3 regions of the Pseudomonas oryzicola genome follow, and region 3 is predicted to be linked to each of the others. Evidence: predicted binding sites of a transcription regulator. Region 3 holds the regulator's gene; each other region holds the start of a gene.
The links. Region 3 encodes sigma-54, which starts transcription at its own class of promoters, with help from an activator protein. Its sites were predicted from a motif close to ANTGGCATNNANNTTGCTNT; they were not measured.
Positions count from the first base shown of each region.

Region 1: a site for sigma-54 is predicted at 2,401-2,420, ahead of flgB (flagellar basal body rod protein FlgB). Genes of this name have one in related genera too.
Region 2: a site for sigma-54 is predicted at 3,047-3,066, ahead of nirB (nitrite reductase large subunit NirB). Genes of this name have one in related genera too.

Region 1 is NZ_JABWRZ020000001.1:1,749,250-1,754,862, forward strand. It holds gene flgA (flagellar basal body P-ring formation chaperone FlgA) at 1-279, opposite strand, end outside; gene HU760_RS07935 (chemotaxis protein CheV) at 357-1,286, shown strand; gene cheR (protein-glutamate O-methyltransferase CheR) at 1,338-2,165, shown strand; gene flgB (flagellar basal body rod protein FlgB) at 2,467-2,874, shown strand; gene flgC (flagellar basal body rod protein FlgC) at 2,877-3,320, shown strand; gene flgD (flagellar hook assembly protein FlgD) at 3,336-4,040, shown strand; gene flgE (flagellar hook protein FlgE) at 4,072-5,427, shown strand; gene HU760_RS07965 (hypothetical protein) at 5,500-5,613, shown strand, end outside.
Region 2 is NZ_JABWRZ020000003.1:168,967-174,579, forward strand. It holds gene nirD (nitrite reductase small subunit NirD) at 6-368, opposite strand; gene nirB (nitrite reductase large subunit NirB) at 368-2,920, opposite strand; gene HU760_RS22940 (bifunctional nitrate reductase/sulfite reductase flavoprotein subunit alpha) at 3,227-5,613, opposite strand, start outside.
Region 3 is NZ_JABWRZ020000002.1:334,905-340,517, forward strand. It holds gene lptC (LPS export ABC transporter periplasmic protein LptC) at 1-508, shown strand, start outside; gene lptA (lipopolysaccharide transport periplasmic protein LptA) at 495-1,019, shown strand; gene lptB (LPS export ABC transporter ATP-binding protein) at 1,020-1,745, shown strand; gene HU760_RS19630 (RNA polymerase factor sigma-54) at 1,922-3,415, shown strand; gene hpf (ribosome hibernation-promoting factor, HPF/YfiA family) at 3,495-3,803, shown strand; gene ptsN (PTS IIA-like nitrogen regulatory protein PtsN) at 3,816-4,280, shown strand; gene rapZ (RNase adapter RapZ) at 4,283-5,137, shown strand; gene HU760_RS19650 (HPr family phosphocarrier protein) at 5,157-5,429, shown strand; gene HU760_RS19655 (class II fumarate hydratase) at 5,519-5,613, opposite strand, start outside.

The sequences.
Region 1 (5,613 bases), on a different contig from region 3:
GCTTTCCAGCGAGGCGTCCAGTTGCTGGCTGCACAGCGGCATGCGCAGGCGCGGGTCGAGCGGGTTGACCTGGATTTCGTAGCGCCCGGCGGTCTGGGTGGTGGCCAGGTAATCTTCGATGCTGAATTCAAGAAACCCCTGGGTGACACCGATAAGCTGTTCAGGCAAGGTAAACGCGTCCGCTAGCGTGCGAACGCCGGGCACCAGCAGGCAGAGCATGGCCAGCGAGCCAGCCAGCAAGCGCGTCAATCGTCGGAAAAATGTCGTTTTCGTGTACATGACGCTCAAAAAAGCAAAGCCCGTGCCGACTCGCTATCTGAGTGGCAACAAAAGGCTTAAATGTAGAGGAGTCTGGCATGGCAGGTGTTATGGATTCGGTCAACCAGCGCACCCAGCTGGTAGGGCAGAACCGCCTGGAACTGCTGCTGTTCCGCCTCAATGGCGAGCAGCTTTATGGCATCAACGTGTTCAAGGTCAGGGAGGTGCTGCAATGCCCGGCGCTGACCCTGCTGCCCAAGGCGCATCCGGTGGTGCGTGGCGTTGCCAACATTCGCGGGGCGACCATCCCGATCCTCGACCTGTCGATGGCCACCGGGCTGCGGCCGCTGCAGGAAGACACGCGCAACAGCTTCGTGATCATTACCGAATACAACACCAAGACCCAGGGCTTCCTGGTGCACTCGGTGGAACGCATCGTCAACATGAACTGGGAAGAAATCCATCCGCCACCCAAGGGTACCGGTCGCGATCACTACCTGACCGCCGTCACCCGGGTGGACAACCGCATGGTCGAGATCATCGACGTGGAGAAGGTGCTGGCCGAAGTGGCGCCGTCGTCCGAGTCGGTGTCGGCCGGGGTGGTCGATGCCGAGGTGCAGGACAAGGCTGTGTTGCTGCGGGTGCTCACCGTCGACGATTCATCGGTGGCGCGCAAGCAGGTCAGCCGTTGCCTGCAGACCGTGGGGGTCGAGGTGGTGGCGCTCAATGATGGTCGCCAGGCCCTGAACTATCTGCGTCAGCTGGTGGACGAAGGCAAGAAGCCGGAAGAAGAGTTCCTGATGATGATCTCGGACATTGAAATGCCGGAAATGGATGGCTACACGCTGACTGCAGAGATCCGCAGTGATCCGCGCATGCAAAAATTGCATATCTGCCTGCATACTTCGCTTTCCGGGGTATTCAACCAGGCGATGGTAAAGAAGGTCGGGGCCGATGACTTCCTGGCCAAGTTCAAGCCGGACGACCTGGCCCAGCGGGTGGTCGACCGGATCAAGGCAGCGCATTGAAAGCGCCGGGAGCAACCTCCCGGCACCAGTGATTGAAAAGAGGCGGCAGAAGTGTCTACGGGTAATTTGGATTTCGAACAGTTCCGGGTCTTCCTGGAGAAAGCCTGTGGCATCCTGCTGGGGGAGAATAAGCAGTACCTGGTTTCCAGCCGTCTCAACAAGCTGATGGAGCAACAGGGCATCAAGAGCCTGGGCGAGCTGGTACAACGCATCCAGGCTCAGCCGCGAGGTGGCTTGCGCGAGCAGGTGGTCGATGCCATGACCACCAACGAAACCCTCTGGTTTCGCGATACCTACCCGTTCGAAGTGCTGAAGAACAAGGTGATTCCGGAATTCATCCGCAACAACCCTGGCCAGCGCCTGCGCATGTGGTCGGCGGCCTGTTCGTCAGGGCAGGAGCCGTATTCCATCTCGATGGCCATCGACGAGTTCGAGCGTGGCAACCTTGGCCAGTTGAAGATGGGCGCGCAGATCGTCGCCACCGACCTGTCCGGCAGCATGCTGACCAATTGCAAGACCGGCGAGTACGATAGTCTGGCGATTGCCCGCGGCCTGTCCCAGGAGCGCCTGCAACGCTACTTCGACACCAAGGGGCCGGGGCGCTGGGCGGTCAAGCCGGCGATTCGCAGCCGGGTCGAATTCCGCTCGTTCAACCTGCTCGACAGTTATGCCAGCCTGGGCAAGTTCGACGTGGTGTTCTGCCGCAACGTGCTGATCTACTTCTCGGCACAGGTGAAGAAGGACATCCTGATGCGCATTCATGGCACCTTGAAACCGGGTGGCTACCTGTTCCTTGGAGCTTCCGAGGCGCTGAACGGGTTGCCGGACCATTACCAGATGGTGCAATGCAGCCCGGGGATCATCTACCAGGCCAAGTAAGCACAAAGGCCGGCAACGAAAGTTGCCGGCCTTTTGTTTGCCGTGTCGGCGTTTTTGCGGGCATGCCTGCGAACAGGCCGAAGCAGGAAAAGCTGACGTCAATTTTTTGTTTTGCCGCTTTTGCCGCCTGGCAATTGCCGCTTTGACCGCATCAGGCGGAAGGCCTTTGCCGCTTTTCTGGCATCACCCTGACAGCCCTGCGCCCGACAAGCCCGTAATTCCAGGGTTTGCGAGGGTTGGCACAGCCCTTGCTATACCTTGCCCAACGATATTCCGGTCAACCTCCGAAGGTTTCCCCGACATGAGCATCAGCTTCGACAAGGCGCTTGGTATTCACGAAAAGGCCCTGGGCTTCCGCGCCCAGCGCGCCGAAGTGCTGGCCAACAACATTGCCAACGCCGACACGCCCAACTACAAGGCGCGCGACATGGACTTCGCCTCGGTGCTCGCTGCCGAAAGCGACAAGCAGCAGAGCGGCCGTTTCAGCCTCGAGCGCACCAACAGCCGCCACATCGAGGCCGAGGGCCTTGCCATGGCCGACGATACCCTGAAGTACCGCACGCCGCTGCAGCCTTCGATCGACCAGAACACCGTGGACGCGCAGATCGAGCAGTCGAACTACACCGAAAACGCGGTCGGCTTCCAGGCCAGCTTTACCTTGCTCAACAGTAAATTCAAAGGGCTGGTTTCGGCCCTGCGGGGAGAATGACCATGTCCCTTTCCAGTGTCTTCAACATTGCCGGTAGCGGCATGAGCGCGCAGAACACGCGCCTGAACACCGTTGCTTCGAACATTGCCAACGCCGAGACCGTGTCTTCGAGCATCGACCAGACCTACCGTGCTCGCCATCCGGTGTTCGCCACTACCTTTCAGGATGCGCAGGCCGGTAGCAGCCAGTCGCTGTTCGAAGACCAGGGCGAAGCCGGGCAGGGCGTGCAGGTAAAAGGCATCGTCGAGGACCAGAGCAACCTGGAAGCGCGCTACGAGCCGAACCACCCGGCGGCGAACAAGGACGGCTATGTCTACTACCCGAACGTCAACGTGGTCGAGGAAATGGCTGACATGATTTCCGCCAGTCGTGCGTTCCAGACCAATGCCGAACTGATGAACACGGCCAAGAGCATGATGCAGAAAGTCCTGACCCTCGGTCAGTGATAAGGAAACCAGACCATGGCAATCGATACTACCGGCGTGAATCTCAACGAAGTGCTTGCGGCGTCGGGTGTGGGTACCAACACCAAGAAGACCGTGGACACTGTATCCAAGACCGGCACTGACTCGCTCGGCAAGGATGCCTTCCTGCAGTTGCTGGTGACCCAGATGCAGCACCAGAACCCGCTGGATCCGCAGGACAACGGTGAGTTCGTTGCCCAGTTGGCGCAGTTCAGCAGCCTCGAAGGCATTACCTCGCTGAACGAATCGGTCAGTGCCATTACCAGTGCCATGGCCTCGTCCCAGGCGCTGCAGGCGTCGTCGCTGGTCGGTCGCTCGGTGGTGGTGCAGAACGACAAGGCTATCGTCGATACCACCGAAAGCTTCAATGCACAGTTTGTGGTGCCGCAAGCCATTGGCGAGGCGAAGATCACCATCAAGGACAAGGACGGCAATACCGTCAAGACCATCGAACTGGGCGAGCAGAAAGCCGGTTACGCCGATTTCATCTGGGACGGTACCAACAATAGCGGCGAGAAGGTCGACCCGGGTACCTACACCTTCACCGCCAGCACCACGGTGGATGGCAAGGCGGTGCAGATGAACACGCTGTTGCCTGCCAAGGTGACCAGCGTCAGCTTCAGCTCCGGCGGTGAAATGGTGCTGAACCTCGCTGGCGTTGGCAAAGTATCCCTGTCCGACGTGCAAACCATCGGTATCTAAGGCCCATTAGTGCGGCAAAAGGAGCGAATTCATGTCTTTCAATATCGGCCTTAGCGGTCTGTACGCAGCAAACAAGCAACTGGACGTCACCGGCAACAACATCGCCAACGTCAATACCACCGGCTTCAAGTCGTCGCGCGCCGAGTTCGCCGATGTCTACGCCGGCGCCAACCGCCTGGGCGTAGGCAAGAACCAGGTGGGTAACGGCGTGCGCCTGGCGGCTGTTTCCCAGCAGTTCACCCAGGGCGACGTCAACAACACCGGCAACGTGCTGGACATGGGCATCCAGGGCCAGGGCTTCTTCGTGTTGTCCGATAACGGCTCGCGCGTCTACACCCGTGCCGGTGCGTTCCAGGCCAGCAAGGACAACTTCGTGGTGACCTCGGACGGCCTGCGCCTGCAGGGTTATGCCGCGGACTCGACTGGCAAGATCCAGAAGGGCGTGCTGAGCGATCTGCAGATCGACACCTCGGCGCTGCAGCCGAAGGCCACGTCGCTGATCGACCAGGGCATCAACCTGAACTCTTCGGCTGCCGATATCCCGCTGGAAGTCGACGATGGTACCGGTGCGATGGTGCCGAACCTGCCGTTCGATCCTGCTGACCAGAAGACCTACACCAAGTCCTTCCCGACCAAGGTGTACGACAGCCAGGGCAACGAGCACACCATGGAGCAGTTCTATCGCAAGACGGGTACCAATGAGTGGACCATGTACACCCTGGTGGATGGGCGCAACCCGTTCGATCCATCCTCCACCGTGCCGCTGGAGGGCACCATCAGCTTCAACAGCGACGGTTCGGTCAAGAGCATGACGGCTGACAACACCGGCCACCCGGCAGGCTCGTCGTTCACCGTGACCAACAACACCTTCACCATGACCGGTTGGGTGCCTGCGGTGGAAGACTCGGCGGGTAACTGGATCGCCAATGGCGCCGCAGGCAATGCCGATGGCATGCGCCTGTCGATGAACAGCACCACTTCCTACAACACCGAGACCGCGCGCATGTCGCAGTCCCAGGATGGTTACGCGACCGGTATCCTGTCGAGCCTGAGCATCGACTCGACCGGCGTGCTGTTTGCCAGCTTCAGCAACCAGCAGTCCCGTGCCATCGGCCAGGTTGCGCTGGCCAGCTTCGCCAACGAGCAGGGCCTGCAGCAGATCGGTGGTACCCGCTGGACCGAAACCTACACGTCCGGCATTCCGGGCATCGATGCGCCGAAGACCGGTACCCTGGGCAGCGTCGAGTCCAACTCGCTGGAAGCCTCCAACGTCAACCTGACCCAGGAGCTGGTCGAGCTGATCAAGGCGCAGAGCAATTACCAGGCGAACGCCAAGACCATCTCTACCGAAAGCACCATCATGCAGACCATCATCCAGATGACCTGATGGTCGCTGGCTGAGCGTGTGCGGGCGAACCCCTTTGTCATGAAGGGGTTCGTCGTTTTTGCAGGGGGCCTCATGAAGAAACTGCTTGTCGCACTGATTGCTGCAGCGTGCCTGTACCAGGCCCAGGCCGGCACCGCGCCATGGTGGCGCTGGGAAAGCCAGGTGGATGGGCGCCTGGTGTGCTCG
Region 2 (5,613 bases), on a different contig from region 3:
GAATATCAGGCCACAGCCAACTCCACCGCCTCCCCGTTCAAGCGCACCGGCCACACCCGCAGGCGCTGCCCGCTATCCTCCAGGCATTCCCCGCTCTCCAGGCTGAAGTGCTGCTTGTACAACGGCGCGGCCACCACCAACTCGCCCTGCACACTGCCCACCAGCCCGCGGCCGATGATGTTGGCGCCGGACCGCGGGTCGCGGTTGTCCACCGCGTACAGCGGCTGCGCCTGCCCCGGCAGGTAGAACAGCGCCACCTGAGCCCCGTCGAGCCAAACCACTACCCCGGAATCGGCCACCAGGTCATCGGCCTGGCACACCACCTGCCAGTTCTCGTGGGTTTTCACCGCAGCATTGGACAAGTTCATCAGACAGCCTCCTCGATGGTCGGGATCAGGTGCAGTGGCGCAGCAGGCCGGCGCTGTTCGCGTTCGCGCACGAAGTGCACGTCCGGGTCGGCGCGGCGGTCGTTGACGAAGGTGCGGAAGCGCTTGAGTTTCTCGGGGTCGTTGAGGGCGTTGGCCCACTCGCATTCATACTGGTCGACCACATGCTGCATCTGCGCTTCCAGCTCGCTGGCCAGGCCCAGGCTGTCATCGATGATCACCTGCTTCAGGTAATCCAGCCCGCCTTCCAGGTTCTCGCGCCAAACCGAGGTGCGCTGCAGCTTGTCGGCAGTGCGGATGTAGAACATCAGCACCCGGTCGATCAGGCGCACCAGGGTTTCGTCGTCAAGGTCGGTGGCGAACAGTTCGGCGTGCCGCGGGCGCATGCCGCCGTTGCCGCACACGTACAGGTTCCAGCCCTTGTCGGTAGCGATCACGCCAATGTCCTTGCTCTGTGCCTCGGCACATTCGCGGGTGCAGCCAGACACCGCGAACTTGAGCTTGTGCGGGCTGCGCAGGCCCTTGTAGCGGTCTTCCAGGCGCAGGGCCATGCCGACGCTATCCTGCACACCATAACGGCACCAGGTGCTGCCGACGCACGACTTTACCGTGCGGGTCGACTTGCCGTAGGCATGGCCGGTTTCGAAGCCGGCCTCGATCAGCTCGCCCCAGATCAGCGGCAGTTCGTGCAACTGGGCGCCGAACAGGTCGATGCGCTGTCCGCCGGTGATCTTGGTGTACAAGTCGTACTTTTTCGCCACCTGGCCAATCACGATGAGCTTGTCGGGGGTGATTTCACCGCCAGGGATGCGCGGCACCACCGAATAGGTGCCGTTCTTCTGCATGTTGGCCATGAAGGTGTCGTTGGTGTCCTGCAGCGGCACCAGCGCCGGGTCCATGATCGGCTGGTTCCAGCACGAGGCAAGGATGCTGCCCACCGCCGGCTTGCAGATGTCGCAGCCGACATGGCCCTTGCCGTGGCGTTCGAGCAGTTCGTTGAAGGTGCGGATACCCTCTACCCGCACCAGCCCGTAAAGCTCCTGACGGGTGTAGGCGAAGTGCTCGCACAGGCTCTTGTCCACCGCCACGCCACGGGCGGTCAGTTCGTGCTCGAATACCTGCTTGAGCAGTGCCGCGCAACCACCACAACCGGTGGCCGCCTTGGTGCAACCCTTGACTGCGGCAAGGTCGCCACAGCCGCTGTCGATGGCGGCGCAGACCGCGCCTTTGCTGACGTTGTGGCAGGAGCAGATGGTCGCACTGTCGGGCAGCGCATCAGCACCCAAGGCCGGTGCACCGCCGCCCTGTGGCAGGATCAGTGCCGCCGGGTCGGCTGGCAGGGCGATGCCGTTCTGGGCGTATTGCAGCAGGGTATCGTAGTAGCTGTTGTCGCCGACCAGTACCGCACCGAGCACGTGCTTGCCACTGGCATCCACCACCAACCGGCGATAGGCGCTGTTGGCTTCGTCGATGAAGCGGTAGCTGCGTGCGCCCGGAGTGGCGCCATGGGCATCGCCGATGGAGCCGACATCCACACCTAGCAGCTTGAGTTTGGTCGACATGTCGGCTCCGGTGAATTCGCCAGCGGCTTCACCCATCAGCAATGCTGCCAGGTTGCGCGCCATGCTGTAGCCCGGAGCGACCAGGCCGAATACGCTGCCGTTCCACGAGGCGCACTCGCCGATGGCGAAGATGCGTGGGTCACTGCTGCGGCAGTGGTTGTCGATCACCACGCCACCACGCGCGGCGATGTCCAGGCCACAGGCACGGCCCAGGGCATCCTGTGGGCGGATCCCTGCGGAGAACACGATCAGGTCGGTTTCCAGGTGCTCGCCGCCATCGAAGTTCATGCGGTAGCGGTAGTCTTGACCCGCGCTGATCGACTGAGTGGCCCGCGACAGATGCACGCCAACACCCAGCGCTTCGATCTGTGCCTTGAGCGCGGCACCGCCCTCGCCGTCCAGCTGCACCGGCATCAGCCGTGGGGCGAATTCCACCACGTGGGCTTCCAGGCCCAGCGACTTGAGGGCGTTGGCTGCTTCCAGGCCAAGCAGGCCACCGCCCACTACCACGCCACGTCGGGCACTGGCTGCGGCAGCGCGGATGGCGTCGAGGTCGTCGAGGGTGCGGTAGACCAGGCGGGCATTGCCGCTGGAACCTTCGATCGGTGGCACGAAGGGATAGGAACCCGTGGCCAGCACCAACTGGTCGTAGCCGTAGCGGCCCTCGGCGGTAACCACTTCGCCACGCTCACGGTCGATTTCCAGCACCGCTTCACCGAGGTGCAGGTGCACACCGTTGGCGCCGTAGAAGTCCTGCCCGCACAGGGCCAGGGTTTCGGCACAGCTGCCGGCGAAGTACTCGGACAGGTGCACGCGGTCATAGGCACGCTGGCGCTCCTCGCCGAACACATGCACTTCGAAGCGCTGCAGGGCGCCGCGGCTGACCAGTTGCTCGACGCAATGGTGGCCGACCATGCCGTTGCCGACGATGACCAGTCGCTCTCGTTGCCCGCTGCTCGCTGTTGCCTTCATAAGCCGATCCTCGATCAAAAAAAAAAGCGCCTGGAGCCGAAGCTCCAGGCGCCTTTGCCTGTATTCATCACGGTAGGGGGCCCGGGTTGATCGCCGTTGATCAGCGGGCTTTGTTGTAACCAGGGTAAAGCAGGGAGTGTGCCAACCCTGTTTCCAGTACCGGCCTCTTCGCGGGCGCGCCCGCTCCCACAGGGTTCTCCACGTTTATTCAGAGCTGTGCAGTACCTGTGGGAGCGGGCGAGCCCGCGAAGAAGCCAGTACAGCAAATGCACATTCCAAGTGCATCACTCCCCATCTTGGAGCACATCAATAAACATCCCGCCGATACCGCTTGGCCCTGCCCAGCGCTTCGACATGAGCCGCAGCCGCCGCTGCATCCATGCCGCCATGCTCGGCGACGATGGCCCGCAACGCCGCATCCACATCCCTGGCCATGCGCTGCGCATCGCCACACACATAGAAGTACGCGCCCGCCTCCAGCCATTGCCACAACTGCGCGCCCTGTTCGAGCATGCGCTGCTGCACATAGACCTTCTCGGCCTGGTCGCGTGAAAACGCGGTGTCCAGACGCAAGTGCCCTGCAGCCTGCCAGGCCTGCAGCTGCTCCTGGTAATAGAAATCGGTGGCCGCGTACTGCTCGCCAAAGAACAGCCAGTTGGCCCCTTTCGCCCCACGTGCCTCTCGTTCTTCGAGGAAGGCCCTGAACGGCGCAATGCCGGTGCCGGGACCGACCATGATCAGCGGCACGCTGTCGTCCTCGGGCAGGCGAAAGTGCTTCGACACCTGCGGGAAGATGGCCACCTTCAGCGCTTGCGCACGGTCGGCGAGGAAGCTTGAGCACACCCCTTTGCGCGCACCATAGCGCACCGTGGAAACGGTCAGGTGCACCTGCTGCGGGTGCGCCAGCGGGCTGGAACTGATCGAATACAGGCGCGGCTGCAACGGCTTGAGCAACTCCAGCCAGCTGGCCAGCGGCAGCTGCTGGGGGAAGGCGCGCAGCACATCGACCAGTTGCCGCCCCCACAACCAGTCCTGCAGCTCGGCCTTGCACTCGGGCAGCAGCAGGCGCTGCAGGTCGGGGGCGTTGCCGGCGAAGGCCTGCAACTGTTGGGTGGTGACCTTGGCGATTTCCAGGTGCGCTTGCAGGGCTTCGGTCAGCGGCATGGCGGGCTGGCCTTTCAGCTCGACCATGGCCTGGCCATCGAGCTGCATCAGCGCCAGCAGTTCGTCGACCAGTGCGGGACAGTTGCGCGGCCACACGCCCAGGGCATCACCGGCGGCATAGGTGAAGCCACTGCCACTCAGGTCGAACACCAGTTGACGGGTTTCCTTGGTGGCACCCGGGCCGTTCAGCAGGCGGTTTTCCAGCAAGGTGGCAGCCCAGGGTTGCTGCTTACTGTAGGTCACCACGGGCGCAGGCTCGGTGACCGGTGGCGGTGCAGCGGCGCTGCCTAGCATGGGCAGCAGCGCATCCAGCCAGGCGGCGAAGGCGTCGTCGAAGTCCGGCTCGCAGTCCACTCGCTGCAGCAGGCGCCGCCCGCCCAGCTCGGCCAGGCGTTGGTCGAGCTTGCGGCCAAAGCCGCAGAACTGGTCGTAACTGGAGTCACCCAGGGCCAGCACGGCAAAAGGCAGTTCGGCGCAGTGGGCGCCCTCCTCGCCCTGCAAGGCGTGCCAGAACGCCGCAGCGCTGTCCGGCGCGTCGCCATCGCCAAAGGTGCTGGCGATCAGCACCACGCTGGCGGCGCCCTGCAGCTGGCGCGGGCTGACCGCTGCCATGCAGCTGAGCTGTACGTCGAGGCCGGCACCGCGCAAGCGTTCGGCACAGCGTTCGGCCAACAGTTCGCCGTTGCCGGTTTGCGAAGCCCACAGCACCTGGTGCCGTGGTGCCATCAACGCCGCATCGGGCAGCACCGCCGGCTGGGCGAACAGCCCGGCCAGCAGGCCATCGACGAACAGCCGGCGGTTGGCGGCCAGCGGCGCACTGGCCGGCAGGCAGGGCACGCCCTCGGCGCGGGCCTGCTCCAGGCCCAGCAGGAAGCCTTGCAGGTAATGGCGCTCTTCCTCGGCCAGCACCGGGGCTGGCAGGGTGTCCAGGCCAAGCAGACGGGACAGGGTGGCGGTCGGCATGCGGACGGGCTCCGGGTTGGCAGTGTTCAGGTCAAGGGCTTCGATGCGCTCACCGGCAACCCGCTCCAGGTTCACGGCACAATGCTTGAACGCCGGCTGCAGCGACAGCGGGTCGACCGCATCGCAGGTCACTGCGTTGATCGCCAGTTGCTCGCCGATCAGGTCGTTCCAGTGGAACGGGGCAAAGCAGTTGCCCGGCATGACCCGGTCACTGATACGCGCGGGCAGCACCGCCCGCCCGCGGCGCGAGCGAATGGCTACCTGGTCCTTTTCGGCGATGCCCAGCCGGGCAGCATCATCACGGTGGATTTCCACGAAGGGGCCGGGCTCCAGCTTGTTCAGCGCCGCTACCTTGCCGGTCTTGGTCAGGGTGTGCCACTGGTGTTGCACGCGGCCAGTATTCAGCACCAGGGGGTAATCAGCATCCGGCAGCTCCGCTGTCGGCAACCAAGGCCGGGCGAAGAAGCGTGCCTTGCCGCTGGCGGTCGGGAAGGCCAACACCGGGCACTCGCCCTGGGCATCGCGCAACAGCGTCTGGCTGCTGCCGTCGTTGCGATAGCGCAGCG
Region 3 (5,613 bases):
CGGCTACTGGAATGTCAGCCCGGAGAGCTTCCTCGACAAACCGGTAGCCCGGACCGACAAGAGCGCCATCGATTACTACGCCGTCAACGCCCACAGCGTGCAGTTCCTGCCCGACGGCAAGCTGCAGTATGAAATGACCGCCGACAAGGTCGAGCACCTCAAGGCCAGCGAAATCACCCTGCTGACCACGCCGGACCTGCACCTGTACCGCGGTACTGCGTTCCCGTGGCACGTACAGAGCACCCGCGCCGAGGTCAACCCGGACGGCAGCGAGGTTGAACTGATCGACAACGTACGGGTTGCCCGCAGCGACGAAAAACAGCGCGAAACCATCATTACCAGCTCGCGCATGACCGTGTTCCCGCAGAAGCAATATGCGCAGACCGAGCAAGCCGTTAGAATCGACGGCGCCGGTGGCACGACTACGGGCAAAGGAATGAAAGCGTATTTGAAAGAAGGCAAGATGGACTTGCTCTCTAACGTAAGAGGACAGTATGAGGCTCGTTAAAACCCTCCCCCTTTTGCTCAGCCTGAGCGCAGCACTGGGAAGCGCGAGCGCCCTCGCCCTGCCGAATGACCGTGACCAGCCTATCCGCATCCAGGCCGACAATGCCCACCTGGACGACAAGCAGGGCGTGGCCACCTATACCGGCGACGTGATCATCACCCAGGGTTCGATGATGATCAAAGGCAACACCGTGACCATCACCCGCTCCGCCTCCGGCGACATCGACGTGGTGACTTCGGTGGGCAACCTGGCCTACTTCGAGCAGCAACAAAGCGCCGCCAAGGCGGACAAGATGAAAGGCTGGGCAGTCACCATCCAGTACCAGTCGCAGAAGGACATGGTGATCCTTACCGATCGCGCCAAGGTCGAGAACGAAGGCAACACCACCGAAGGCGAAAAGATCGTCTACAACACCCAGACCCAGGTGGCGACCGCCGGTCGTGGTGGCAACGTGACTTCGCCGCGTCAGCGTATCGACATGGTGATCCAGCCCAAGAAGAAGGCCGAGTAAATGGCAACCCTCAAAGCCCAGCACCTGGCCAAGAGCTACAAGGGGCGGCAGGTCGTACGTGACGTCAGCCTGTCGATCGACAGCGGCCAGATCGTCGGCCTGCTCGGCCCCAACGGCGCCGGCAAGACCACCTGCTTCTACATGATCGTCGGCCTGGTTCAGGCCGATCAGGGGCGCGTGCTGATCGACAACCTCGATGTCAGCCACCAGCCCATGCATGGCCGCGCCCGCGCCGGTATCGGCTACCTGCCGCAGGAAGCCTCGATCTTCCGCAAGCTGTCGGTGGCCGATAACATCATGGCCATTCTCGAGACCCGCAAGGACCTCGACCGCGAAGGCCGTCGCAAGGAACTGGAAAGCCTGCTGCAGGAGTTCCACATCAGCCACATTCGCGACAACCTCGGCATGAGCCTGTCCGGTGGCGAGCGCCGTCGCGTCGAAATCGCCCGCGCACTGGCGACCGCGCCCAAGTTCATCCTGCTGGACGAACCGTTTGCCGGTGTCGACCCGATCTCCGTCGGCGACATCAAGCAGATCATCCACCATCTCAAGGCCAAGGGCATCGGCGTACTGATCACCGACCACAACGTCCGCGAGACCCTGGATATCTGCGAAACCGCCTATATCGTCAATGATGGCCGCCTCATCGCCGAAGGCGACGCCGAGACCATCCTGGCCAACGACCTGGTCAAAGAGGTTTACCTGGGCCACGAGTTCCGGCTCTGAACCCAGTGCGCGCCTGGAGTGCCGGCAATTCGCCCTGCAATCGAGGGTAAAGTTGTTACAGTGCTCTAGGCAAACGCTACAATTTAAGGCATAAAACTTGCTTGATCTGGCGCCCCGGCGCCCTCGTGTAGTGGATGGCGCATGCGCGCCGGCGAACAAGGTATTTAGCCCCAGCCATGAAACCATCGCTCGTCCTAAAAATGGGCCAGCAACTGACGATGACGCCGCAGTTGCAACAGGCCATCCGCCTGCTCCAGCTCTCCACCCTGGACCTCCAACAGGAAATCCAGGAAGCGCTGGAGTCGAACCCGATGCTCGAACGTCAGGAAGACGGCGACGACTTCGACAACAGCGACCCGATGGCGGACAACGCCGAGAACAAACCGGCCGCCGAAGTTCAGGACAACAGCTTCCAGGAAAGCACCACCAGTGCCGACAACCTTGAAGACGGTGAGTGGAGCGAGCGCATTCCCAACGAGCTGCCGGTGGACACCGCCTGGGAAGACATCTACCAGACCAGCGCCAGCAGCCTGCCAAGCAGCGACGATGACGAATGGGACTTCACCACGCGGACATCGGCCGGCGAAAGCCTGCAAAGCCACCTGCTGTGGCAATTGAACCTGGCACCGATGTCGGACACCGACCGACTGATTGCGGTCACCCTGATCGACAGCATCAATGGCCAGGGCTACCTGGAAGACACCCTCGAGGAGATCTGTGCCGGTTTCGACCCCGAGCTGGATATCGAACTGGACGAGGTCGAAGCGGTGCTGCACCGCATCCAGCAGTTCGAGCCGGCTGGTGTCGGTGCCCGCAACCTGGGCGAATGCCTGCTGCTGCAACTGCGCCAGCTGCCAGCCAACACCCCGTGGATGACCGAAGCCAAGCGCCTGGTCACCGATTTCATCGACCTGCTCGGCAGCCGCGACTACAGCCAGCTGATGCGGCGCATGAAAATCAAGGAAGACGAGCTGCGCCAGGTCATCGAGCTGGTACAGAGCCTCAACCCGCGCCCCGGTTCGCAGATCGAGTCCAGCGAGCCTGAGTACGTGGTGCCCGACGTCATCGTGCGCAAGGACAATGACCGCTGGCTGGTGGAGCTGAACCAGGAAGCCATCCCGCGGCTGCGCGTCAACCCGCAGTACGCCGGGTTCGTGCGCCGGGCCGACACCAGTGCCGACAACACCTTCATGCGCAACCAGCTGCAGGAAGCGCGCTGGTTCATCAAGAGCCTGCAAAGCCGCAACGAGACGCTGATGAAGGTGGCCACGCAGATCGTCGAGCACCAGCGCGGCTTCCTCGACCACGGCGACGAAGCGATGAAACCCCTGGTGCTGCATGACATCGCCGAGGCGGTAGGCATGCACGAGTCGACCATTTCGCGGGTTACCACGCAGAAATACATGCACACGCCACGTGGCATCTACGAACTGAAATACTTTTTCTCCAGCCACGTCAGCACCTCCGAAGGCGGAGAATGCTCGTCCACGGCGATCCGTGCGATCATCAAGAAACTGGTTGCGGCGGAAAATCAGAAAAAGCCATTGAGTGACAGCAAGATCGCTGGTTTACTGGAGGCACAAGGCATCCAGGTAGCCCGTCGCACCGTCGCCAAGTATCGCGAGTCCCTCGGCATCGCACCGTCGAGTGAACGCAAGCGACTGATGTAGCCCCTGAGATGCGCCACAGCGTTTGTGGGGCAGGTGCAAGACCTGCCTCTTTATGCACGGGCAACAAAGGAGAAGCTGTATGCAAGTCAATATCAGTGGACAGCATGTAGAAGTCACCCAGCCACTGCGCGATTACGTGCTTGAAAAACTCGCTCGGGTGGAAAGTCACTTCGACAAGATTACCAACGTGCAGGTCATCATGAAGGTCGAGAAGCTGCAACAGAAGGTCGAGGCGACCCTGCAGATTCCCGGCGGCGAAGTGGTTGCCAACGCCGAACACGAAGACATGTATGCAGCGATCGACGCCTTGGCTGACAAGCTCGACCGCCAACTGAAAAAACACAAGGAAAAACAGCAAAGCCTGCTGCAAGGTGCAGCCGCCCGCTGATACCCCTCATCCATGATCCGACTTGAAACCATCCTGACCCCCGGCCGTTCCCTGGTGAACGTGCCGGGCGGCAGTAAGAAGCGCGCCCTGGAAAAGGTCGCTACCGTCATCGCCGAACAAGTGCCAGAACTGGAGATGCAGGACGTCTTCGAAAAACTGGTTGCCCGGGAAAAACTCGGCTCGACCGGTTTCGGTAATGGCATCGCCATACCGCACTGCCGGCTTCAAGGATGTTCCGCTCCGGTCAGCGCCCTGCTGCACCTGGAAGCTCCTATCGACTATGACGCCATCGACGGTGCTCCAGTGGACCTGCTGTTCGTCCTGCTGGTGCCTGAAGCCGCTACCGATGCTCATCTGGAGTTGCTGCGACAGATTGCCAGCATGCTTGATCGCAAGGAGGTACGTGATCGCCTGCGTGCGGCCACCAGCAGCGAGGCCCTGTTCCAGGTTGTCCTGGACGTACAGAACGAGCACTGAACATGCGCCTGATCATCGTCAGCGGCCGGTCCGGCTCCGGCAAGAGCACCGCCCTCGATGTCCTGGAAGACAACGGTTTCTACTGCATTGACAACCTGCCCGCCGGGCTGCTGCCGCAACTGGCGGAAAACGCGCTGATCAACACCGAGTTGCTGCAACCCAAGGTCGCCGTGTCGATCGACGCACGCAACCTGCCCAGCCACCTGTCCCGTTTTCCCGAGTTGCTCGAGGAAGCCCGCGCCCGGCATATCCAGTGTGACGTGCTGTACCTCGACGCAGACGAAGACACGCTGCTCAAGCGTTTTTCGGAAACCCGTCGACGCCACCCGCTGACCAACGCCAACCGCTCGCTGGCGGAGGCGATTCGCGTAGAGAGCGCCCTGCTGGGGCCGATTTCCGACCTGGCCGACCTCAAGATCGACACCACCAGCCTGAACCTGTACCAGCTGCGCGATTCGATCAAGCTGCGCCTGCTCAACCAGCCCGAGCCTGGCACTGCATTCCTGGTCGAGTCGTTCGGTTTCAAGCGCGGCATGCCAGTCGATGCCGACCTGGTGTTCGACGTGCGCTGCCTGCCCAATCCCTACTGGAAGCCCGAGTTGCGTGAGCATTCCGGCCTGGAGCAACCGGTGATCGACTATCTGGCCGCGCAGCCGGACGTCGAAGAAATGTTCAACGACATTTCCAGCTACCTGCTCAAGTGGCTGCCCCGCTTCGCCGCCAGTAACCGTGCCTACGTCACCATTGCCATTGGCTGCACCGGCGGCCACCACCGTTCGGTATACATCACCGAGCGCCTCGGCCAGTTGCTGCAGCAATCCCTGAAAAACGTCCAGGTCCGCCACCGCGACCTCTAGCCCAAGGATCCGCCCCACGATGCCCGCCCGTGAAATCACCATCATCAACAAGCTGGGGCTGCACGCCCGGGCGGCAGCCAAGTTCGTCGGCGTGGCCGGCCGCTTCCCCTGCCAGGTCAGGGTGGGCCGCGCTCCAGACAAGCTGGTGGATGGCAAAAGCATCATGGCGGTGATGATGCTGGCGGCAGGCAAAGGCACCCAGGTGCACCTGCATACCGAAGGGGAGCAGGACAACGAAGCCATGGAAGCCCTGGTCGAGCTTATCAACAACTTCTTTGACGAAGGCGAATAGCCCTAAGCCGGTCAAGGCCGCCTTGATGCGCGGCATACCCGCCCAGGGCAGCGCTTCGGCGCCAGCCAGCCCCGGGCGATGACGCAGGGTCAGATACCGCCAGCGGTGAGCTTCTCCGGGTCCAATAGTGCTTCCAGTTGCTCACGCGACAGGTCGGTGTGCTCCAGGGCCACGTCGATGATCG